DNA from 3 places in the Roseateles sp. PN1 genome. Region 2 is predicted to be linked to each of the others. Evidence: predicted binding sites of a transcription regulator. Region 2 holds the regulator's gene; each other region holds the start of a gene.
What was found. The regulator LexA, encoded in region 2, represses DNA repair genes until DNA is damaged. The targets are predictions, from matches to a motif close to ACTGTATNNNNATACAGT.
Positions count from the first base shown of each region.

Region 1: AABB87_RS16260 (LexA family protein) is a predicted target of LexA. The motif match lies at 1,328-1,345, and genes of this name have one in related genera.
Region 3: recA (recombinase RecA) is a predicted target of LexA. The motif match lies at 1,786-1,803, and genes of this name have one in related genera.

Region 1 is NZ_JBCARA010000010.1:157,578-160,849, reverse strand. Features, by position in the region: gene AABB87_RS16270 (thermonuclease family protein) at 1-192, shown strand, start outside; gene AABB87_RS16265 (GSU2403 family nucleotidyltransferase fold protein) at 189-1,217, opposite strand; gene AABB87_RS16260 (LexA family protein) at 1,346-1,792, shown strand; gene AABB87_RS16255 (Y-family DNA polymerase) at 1,797-3,104, shown strand; gene AABB87_RS16250 (hypothetical protein) at 3,232-3,272, opposite strand, start outside.
Region 2 is NZ_JBCARA010000003.1:350,697-353,968, forward strand. Features, by position in the region: gene AABB87_RS06600 (esterase-like activity of phytase family protein) at 1-398, shown strand, start outside; gene AABB87_RS06605 (asparaginase) at 418-1,392, opposite strand; gene lexA (transcriptional repressor LexA) at 1,483-2,226, shown strand; tRNA gene AABB87_RS06615 (tRNA-Asp) at 2,414-2,490, opposite strand; tRNA gene AABB87_RS06620 (tRNA-Glu) at 2,563-2,638, opposite strand; tRNA gene AABB87_RS06625 (tRNA-Ala) at 2,708-2,783, opposite strand; tRNA gene AABB87_RS06630 (tRNA-Asp) at 2,936-3,012, opposite strand; tRNA gene AABB87_RS06635 (tRNA-Glu) at 3,113-3,188, opposite strand.
Region 3 is NZ_JBCARA010000001.1:266,473-269,744, reverse strand. Features, by position in the region: gene AABB87_RS01000 (sensor histidine kinase) at 1-988, opposite strand, end outside; gene AABB87_RS00995 (response regulator transcription factor) at 1,019-1,690, opposite strand; gene recA (recombinase RecA) at 1,842-2,882, shown strand; gene AABB87_RS00985 (nuclear transport factor 2 family protein) at 2,934-3,272, shown strand, end outside.

The sequences.
Region 1 (3,272 bases), on a different contig from region 2:
GACACGCGCATTTCGGCCTGGATCGAAAGGCAAGATGAACTCATAAAGTCGTCTGCAGAAGCCCATCGCCTAGCCCGCATCCAGGATGACGCGGAGCAGGTGGAAAGGGATCGAAATCACAAGATTGCTAACCGCGAAATGGAGCGTCTTGCCGCACTACGACGGGCTGCCGAGCATCAGCGCTCAGGTTAATCCACGAAGCTGGCTGTCATCCGAACACCATAGTGGGTCCTGCTGAAGGACGCCAAGCCCTGTTCGATGCATTGGCCCCAGTCGGGCCCAATTCGAAGTGCTTCCAACCGGACTTCGCGGAGACGGCCCTCGCGGCCGTGATCAAGATGCCACTCGATCAATGCAGCCGCCTGCTCCAGTTCTTTGGCCGAGCCCCCCCGCTCGGAGGCCGGCAACTGGGTCGAAACTAAGATCATGTGCAGCGCCATGCGCGCTGGATCTGGAAGGTTGACTAGGCAGGCGCCGGACTTCCCGAAAACCACTCCTTGCGCGGTGTCCTCAAGCAGGAGTTCCAAGAACTTCCGTGGCTGCAACGGTATGCCCATCCCTGGCCTTGCGCCCACTATATCGCCCCTGAAGTCGGGAGTCAGAAAGTCGACTTGCAGGGCGCCCTCGTATGGCGCGCGCTGCGACCCCTTATAGCCGCGGAACTCCCGTACAGGCATCTGCCCCATTTCTAGGGCGGTGATCGTGTCGTGGCTGACAATCTCAGAAGCGAGGGGAAAACCGATGGTGATGTTGTGGCCAAGCTCTGCAGGGTCGCTGGCCCACCGTACGCCCAGCATGTTGCCAATGCTCAAAAACGCGTGCTGGCCTACTAGCACCCCGCCCGCTCGAAAGAATCCATAGCTGGCCAGTTTGTTTATGCCCCGAAAACCTTTGTCGGGCAAACCGAAGCAGCCAAGAGCGATGCAGGCCTTGGAGCGTTGAGAGAGTGCCTCTCTGCCGGCAAGAGCCTGGGATTTCTCGATCTCGCCGACGAGGCTCGCGACCTTTTCGGTTTCTGGGCCGACATATGTCGAGCGCCCCCGGCCATCAATGTCTCGGAAGTTGAAATAGACGTAGGTCTTGCCCTTGATCCGCCTCCGGTGAAAGGATCCCCGCAGCGCTGCGAACTTCGCTCTTGCGGCTGATTGGGCCATATCAAAGAGCTCGGCGTAGGAAGTCTGGGCGCCAAGCGAAAGAGGGGCGTGAAGACTGGGCATGATTACTATACGAAAGTCATTTACGTATAGTAACTTTCGAGAGTTGTTTGACCCGGGGCGGTTGCTGGCGATCCTCTGTTTGAGCCTGAACCTGATTGCTGGAGGTTTATACTGTATAAAAAAACAGTATGCAAACCATCGATTCGAATCAACCCACTGGCCTCGCTTTTGTCGAGGCTTCTCCGCTTCTCGTGCTCGAGCTGGGCGCGGTGGTGCATGCAGGCTTCCCAAGCCCGGCTGAAGATCTTGGCGCAAAACGAATTGATCTGACAGCACAGCTGATAAAACATCCCCAGGCTACGTTTCTCCTCCGTGCCCGAGGCGAATCGATGCGTGAGGCTGGAATCTTCGATGGTGATGTGCTGATCGTTGACAAGGCTGTGCCGCCACGGAGTGGCCACATTGTCATTGCGGTCGTCGATGGTGAGTTTGTGTGCAAGCAGTTGCACCTACGCGCCGGCCGCATGAAGCTCAAAGCAGCCAACCCCTGTTTCCCAGACATCGTCCCGCGCGATGGCCAGGTTGTGGAGATCTGGGGCGTCGTCACGGCGGCGATCAAAACCATGCGGCTGTAATTGCATGATCGCGCTACTCGACATCAACAACGCCTACGTCAGCATGGAGCGAGTTTTTCGCCCCTCCCTGAATGGTCTGCCAGTCGTGGTCCTGTCCAACAACGACGGGTGCGCAGTGGCCAGGTCGGACGAGGCCAAAGCGCTGGGCGTGAAAATGGGCCAGCCGTTCTTTGAGTTCCGCCACCTGGTGGACAACGCCGGTCTGGTGGCCCTGTCCGCGAACTTCGCGTTGTATGGGGATATGAGTGACCGGTTCATGAGCTTGGCCGCTGGCCTCGGGCCTGAGCAAGAGATTTACAGCATCGACGAGACCTTCATCTCGCTTGATGGAGTTCCCGGCGAACTTGTGGCGCGGGCACGCACGGTTCGCTCCCGTGTTCTGCAATGGCTGAGCCTGCCCTGCTGCGTCGGGATCGGCCCAACCAAGACCCTGGCCAAGTTGGCCAACCACATTTCCAAGTCCGCAGAGCGCAAGCCCGGCAGCTACCCGGCGGAGCACGCCCAGGTTTGCCATCTCGGCTGTCTATCTCCTGATGATCTCCATGAGCTGCTGGTGGGCACACCAGTGGGCGAGGTTTGGGGCGTTGGCCGCCGGATTGAAGAGCAGCTCCGTGCTGCCGGCATCGTGACGGCCGGCCAGCTGGCCCAGCTCGATCCAGTAACGGCGCGCACACGCTGGTCCGTCGTATTGGAAAGGACGGTGCGCGAGCTGCAGGGTGTGCGCTGTATCGATCTCGACGAAGCATCGGCCCCGCGGCAGCAGATCGCGTGCACCCGGTCCTTTGGCGCCCCGGTGCGCGATCTGCGACTGCTGGTCGAAGCCGTCACTTCGTTCGCCACGCGGGCGGCCGAGAAGCTGCGGCACCAGGACAGCCACGCGGCTCAAGTCCTCGTGTTTCTCAGGACCTCACCGTTCAGGAGGAAGGATGCGCAGTATTCGCGATCGATCGTCATGCCGCTGCGTCGGCCCTGTGCGGACACTGCGGCAATCGTGGCCAGCGCGGTGGCCGGGGTGCACGCGATCTACCGGCCGGGCTTCAACCTAGCCAAGGCAGGGGTGATGCTGCTGGACCTGCAGCCCGCGGCAGAGAGACAACTCGAGCTCGGCCTGCAGGATTGCGAGCCTGCGCGTGATCGGGTGGAGTTGATGAAGGCGCTCGACGCCATTAACGGTCGTTGGGGCAGGGGCACGATGCTCGTGGGCCAGGCTAAAGCGAACGACGCGACTGCCGGCGGTTGGCAGATGCGTCAGGAGCGGCGCACACCGGCCTACACAACCGAGTGGGCCTCAATGCCTTCGGTCCGATGCTGACCCTACGTATTCCGGTGAACGTGAGCATCCAGTTCATCGGCACCGGCGGCTGCCCCGCATCAGCGGCAGCTCTGCTACGAAAGCTGACAAGGTGTGAGGTACGCCTTAGCTAGCGGGGTCCTGAAATCTAGAATCCGCCCAGCGCCTTGCGGGCGGCTTGGTGCATCT
Region 2 (3,272 bases):
CCGGCGAGAAAAACCTGCTGGCACTCGCTCCAAGCAAGAGCCTGTTCCTGGACCTCAAGCAAGCCCTGAATGCCCAAGGCATCAGCGATGCGCAGATTCCAGCCAAGCTCGAAGGCATGAGCTTTGGCGAAGACATCATGGTGGGCGGCGTGCTCAAGCACACCCTGTACATCGCCAATGACAACGACTTCTTGGCCAGCTCACCCAAGGGCTTGAACAACCCCAACCAGTGGTATGTGTTTGCTTTCAGCGATGCAGATCTGAACGGCTCCGCCTACGTGCCCCAGCAAATCAGCGCCGTGCCGGAACCCGGCAGCTATGCGCTGCTGCTGGCCGGTTTGATGGCGGGCATCCCCTTGGCCGCCGCCCGCCGCCGCAAGGCAGCCAACAGCAACTGAGCGCGGATCTGTCCGCAGTTCAGGCCAGGAGCTGAAGCATCAGCTCCACCCTGGCCTTGACGGCCGACAGCGTGCCTGCACTGGGCAGGCCGCTGTCGTCGCCACCGATCACCGGCCCCGCGTCGCAGCGGCTGCAGCGCAGCACCCGCACGCCCTGGGCCTGAGCCTGCAGCAAAGCCTGAGTCAGGCGCTCGCTCAGCGTGCCATTGCCGGTGCCGGCCACCACCAAGCCGGCGCAGCCCAAGCCCACCAAGGCTTCCACCAGCAGCCCATCGGCACCCACATGGTTCAGCACAATCTGCACCTGTGGCCACTGATCCGCCGGCTTGGCGATGCGATCCAGGCCCACCGCCACACCGCGCGGCCAAGCGCCCCACTCACGCAAAACGCCCTCTTCCATCACGCCGCAAATCGCATCGTCGCGGGAGCGAAAAGCGTCAATGCGGTAGCTGTGCGCTTTTTGCACTTGCTCGGCCGCATGGACACGACCAGCGGCCATCACAAGTACACCCGAGGCACGTGCGTCCTGGGCCAGCACCACGGCATCCAGCAGATTCTGCGGGCCATCTGCCTGCAAGGCCGTGGCCGGGCGCATCGCACAGGTCAGCACCACCGGTTTACTCGGCGCCAGCACGCGCTGCAAAAAGTAGGCGGTTTCTTCCAGCGTATCGGTGCCATGGGTGATGACAATGCCAGCCACTTCTGGGCGCGCCAAATGTGCGGCAACTGCTTGAGCCAAGCGTTGCCAGGTGGCGATGTCCATGTCTTTGCTGTCTAACTGCGCCACTTGCTGCATTTCCAGCCGGTGGCTGGCCAGCGCAGGGACGGCCTGCACCAAATGATCGACACCGAGCTGGGCGGCTTGGTAACCCACATTGTCCGCAGCATTGGCCGCGGTGCCGGCAATCGTGCCGCCGGTGCCAAGAATGACGACCAGACTGGCGGTAGTGGAGAGAGGGCCAACACCCTCGATGCTTGATTTTTCGGCGCTCATTGACATATTTTCTTGCTTTGACTGGATGAAAATACAGCTACTGGATATATATTCAGGCAGTTGATCATTGGATCACAAACGAGGACCGATATGGATGACAGCCCCAAACTCACGCCCCGCCAACAGCAAATTCTGGATCTGGTGCGCCAAGCCATCGAACTGACTGGCGCCCCACCGACGCGTGCAGAAATCGCAGCCGAGCTCGGCTTCAAATCGGCCAATGCGGCGGAAGAGCATCTGCAGGCCTTGGCGCGCAAGGGTGCGATTGAATTGGTGGGCGGCACCTCGCGTGGAATTCGGCTCAAGTCAGGCACTTTGCGTGCGCTGAATGAAGCACGCGATGCCAAAGAGGCGCGCGCCAGCGGTATTTCTGCGGGCGGTAGCCGCTTGAAAGGCCAGTCAGCCGCGCAGTTTTCGCTGCCGCTGGCCAGCTTGGCTCAGCTGACCCTGCCTTTGGTCGGGCGCGTGGCAGCTGGCCACCCCATCTTGGCCCAGGAACACATCGAACAAAGCTATACGGTCGAAGCCAGCATGTTCGCGCGCCGGCCGGACTTTCTGCTCAAGGTCAAAGGCATGAGCATGAAAGACATCGGCATTCTGGACGGCGACCTGCTCGCGGTGCAAAAGTGCAGCGAAGCCAAGAATGGCCAGATCGTTGTGGCGCGCCTGGGTGACGAAGTGACGGTCAAGCGCTACCAGCGCAGCCGCAACGGCATTGAATTGCACCCCGAGAACGCCGAGTTCGAGCCCATACTGATTGCGAAAGCGGATGAAGACAGCTTCGCCCTGGAAGGCTTGGCCGTCGGCTTGATTCGCAACAGCCTATTTAATTGAGGCGATTGGGCAGGCAATTAGAGGGCGGTTGATTGGCGCTTGGGGAATGATCTGCACGAGTATGCAAATACTCTTGCCGATCATCACAGCCACGAAGTAACTGCATACCAATCTAATTCTGTTTGCCAGTTAAGTATTCAGGCAAAGAAAAAGCCCCGATAACAAGTTATCGGGGCTTTCAAAATGTTGGCGGAGTGGACGGGACTCGAACCCGCGACCCCCGGCGTGACAGGCCGGTATTCTAACCAACTGAACTACCACTCCAGATGTGCGAATATAGTTTCGCAACATCGATAAGTTATGTAACTGCTAGCAGTTACCAAGCCTTATCAAACTTGGCGTCCCCTAGGGGATTCGAACCCCTGTAGTCACCGTGAAAGGGTGGTGTCCTAGGCCTCTAGACGAAGGGGACTAAACCTTCTAATTTTCAATTCACACCCGAACCGCGCGCCGCCTTGACCCCACCCACAGGATGAAATCATGGTGGAGGTAAGCGGGATCGAACCGCTGACCTCTTGCATGCCATGCAAGCGCTCTCCCAGCTGAGCTATACCCCCGAATCTTGTCAGAATGCGGGCATCGCGCCGTTCAAGCTAAAACTCTAAACTCAACTCTTAAATGCAAGCGGCCAATCTCTTGGCCGCTTGTCGACTCATTAAGTTGAGCCTTCAAACACATACACAGACCGAAATCTATGCATTTAATACGTTGGCGGAGTGGACGGGACTCGAACCCGCGACCCCCGGCGTGACAGGCCGGTATTCTAACCAACTGAACTACCACTCCAGATGAAGAACTGATATTATATCAGCACTCATCGACAAGTTTTGTAAATATTTTCAGATTATTTCTAATCTCTCAAACATTTACCAAGCCTTATCAAACTTGGCGTCCCCTAGGGGATTCGAACCCCTGTAGTCACCGTGAAAGGGTGGTGTCCTAGGCCTCTAGACGAAGGGGACTAAACCTTCTTCAATATTGCTGCGCATTATACACAACATTATCGCTACTTACCGAACTGCGCGCCACTTAGAGTATAAATTTTT
Region 3 (3,272 bases), on a different contig from region 2:
CCCGCCGCGCCGCATGTTCCTGATCTTCGGCCCGGGCCATCGCCAGCAACTGGTTGACCATGTGCGCGGCACGCTGGCTGCTGAGCGAGATTTGCTGCAGCGAGCGCTTCAAATCGGCCGGCTCGCTGCGGCCCTCGTCAATTTCCCGCTGCACGAACTCAGCTTGCGCGCGCAGGCCCGCCAGCGGCGTTTTCAGCTGATGGGCGGCGTCGGCCAGAAAGTGTTTTTGGCTGCTGATCGACTGATCCAAGCGCGCCAGCAAGTCATTGATGGCACCCACCAGCGGCGCCACTTCCTCGGGAATGCGGCGCTCGTCGATGGGACTGAGGTCGGAGCTATCGCGCGAGCGGATGCGACGCTGCAACTCGTTGAGCGGCGCGATGCCGCGCGCCAAAGCCAGCCACACCAGCAGCACGGCCAGCGGCAGAATGACGAACTGCGGCAGGATCACGCCCTTGATGATCTCGTTGGTCAGCTTGCCACGCTTGCCCAAGGTCTCGGCCACCTGCACCAGCATGGTCTTGCTGCTGCCAGCCATGCCCTCGGGCGAGACCCACAAGTACGCCACCCGCACCCGCTCATTGCCCACTTCATCGTCGCGGAAGTGCAGCTCCCAGGGCACGATCAGCTCGTCATCGGTCGGCACCGGCAGCTTGGCGTCGCCGTTGAGCAGCTCGCCGCGCAGGCCCAACACTTGGTAGAACACCGTGTCGCTCTCGTCCGCGCGCAGCAAGGCGGCGGCCTCGGGCGCCAGCGCGTATTGCGCCCGGCCGGTTCGCCCAGCGGCCAGAGCCGCCGAGGTAGACGCCACTTGCAGGCCTAACGTGCGGGCCATCTCGCCCAGCTCGCGGTCATAGGGCTTGGCCGCAATGCCTTGCGCCACCAGCCAGGTCAACGCCACGCTGATGGGCCAAATAAGCAGCAGCGGCGCCAGCATCCAATCCAGGATCTCGCCGAACAGCGAGCGTTGGCCGGACTCAGCAGCCATGGCGATCCCTCACTGCCGAGCGCTTGAGCATCAGCCGGGAATTTTCTCGAGGCAATAGCCCAGGCCACGCACCGTGGCGATGCGGATCGGCCCCTGCTCGATCTTCTTGCGTAGGCGATGGATGTAGACCTCGATGGCGTTATTGCTAACTTCCTCGCCCCACTCACACAGGCGCTCCACCAACTGGTCCTTGCTGACCAAGCGGCCGGCGCGCTGCAGCAGCACTTCGAGCAAGCTCAGCTCACGCGCCGACAACTCAACCATCTGCTCATTGATATAGGCCACCCGCCCGGTGGCATCGAAGGACAGCGGCCCATGCTTGATGACGCTGGAGGCCGTGCCCAGGCCGCGGCGCGTCAGGGCGCGCACCCGCGCCTCCAACTCCTGCAGCGAGAAGGGCTTGGCCATATAGTCGTCGGCGCCCAAATCCAGGCCCTTGACGCGCTGCTCCACGCTGTCAGCGGCAGTCAAGATCAGCACGGGCATCGAAGAACCGCGCGCGCGCAGCTTGCGCAGCACTTCCAGGCCGTGCAGGCGTGGCAGGCCCAAGTCAAGAATAACCAGATCAAACTCATGGGAAGCCAGGGCCGCATCGGCCTCGGTGCCAGTACCCACCTGGTCCACCGCATAGCCCGAGGCCCGCAGCGAACGCAGCAGGGCGTCCGCCAAAACCTGGTCGTCTTCGGCGATCAAAATACGCATGGCGGTCTCCGGCAGGGCGATTTGTTGTGAGCGCATTCTAGGTTTGCCGCCGAGCCCGGCTGTGAAGACAATCCCTCGCAAGAATTTTCAAAACCACTGTACAAACATACAGATTGCGCCATAATCCGCCCAGCTCATTGAGGAGAAATTCATGGACGCCCCAGTCAAACCCACCATCAGTGCTGAAAAAGCCAAGGCCTTGCAGGCCGCCCTGTCGCAGATCGAAAAGCAATTCGGCAAGGGTTCCATCATGCGCCTGGGCGAGGGCGAGGTGATTGAAGACATCCAGGTGGTGTCCACCGGTTCGCTGGGTCTGGACATTGCCCTGGGCGTTGGCGGCCTGCCGCGCGGCCGCGTGGTCGAAATCTATGGCCCTGAGTCCTCGGGCAAGACCACCCTGACCCTGCAAGTCATCGCCGAGATGCAAAAGGTCAACGGCGTCTGCGCCTTCATCGACGCCGAGCACGCTCTGGACATCCAGTACGCGCAAAAGCTGGGCGTCAATCTGCAAGACCTCTTGATCAGCCAGCCCGACACCGGCGAGCAAGCCCTGGAAATCGTTGATGCGCTGGTGCGCTCCGGCTCCGTGGACCTGATCGTCGTCGACTCGGTGGCAGCGCTGACACCTAAGGCCGAGCTGGAAGGCGAAATGGGCGATTCATTGCCGGGTTTGCAAGCCCGCTTGATGAGCCAGGCCCTGCGCAAGCTGACGGCCACCATCAAGAAGACCAATTGCATGGTCATCTTCATCAACCAGATCCGCATGAAGATCGGCGTGATGTTCGGCAGCCCCGAAACCACCACCGGCGGCAATGCGCTGAAGTTCTACGCCTCGGTGCGCCTGGACATCCGCCGCATCGGCTCGATCAAGAAGGGCGACGAAGTCATCGGCAGCGAAACCAAGGTCAAGGTGGTCAAGAACAAGGTGGCCTCACCCTTCAAGACCGCCGAGTTCGACATCCTTTACGGCGAAGGCATCAGCCGTGAAGGCGAGATCATCGACATGGGCGTGGTAGCCAAGGTGGTCGAAAAGTCCGGCTCCTGGTACGCCTATAACGGCGAGAAGATCGGTCAGGGCAAGGACAACGCTCGCGAATTCCTGCGCGAGAACAGTGACATCGCCCGCGAAATCGAGAACAAGGTGCGTGATTCGCTGGGCGTTCCGCTGCTGGCGGCGGCCCAAGGCGAGTAATTCGGGCTATCGCCCGGATCAGCGCACCGTCCCGCCGCTGGAGCCTGCCCCATGAACACACCACGCGAACGGGTGCTGCGCTACTGGCAGGCCGCTAACGACCGTGAATGGCAGACATTCGCCGAGTTGCTGGCCGAGCAGATCGTTTACGAAGTGCCGCAAACCCGGGAACGGGTGCGCGGCCGCGCCAATTACGTCGAGTTCAACCGCACTTGGCCAGGCCTTTGGCGCGCCGATATCCAGCAACTGGTGGCGGACGATCACCAAGCCGTCTCGGTGATCGCCTTTCATGTCGACGGCACGACCGAGACCGGAATTTCGGTATTCGAATTTGATGGTGACGGCCGCATTGCTCGCATCACCGACCACTGGCCGGTGCCGTACGCGCCG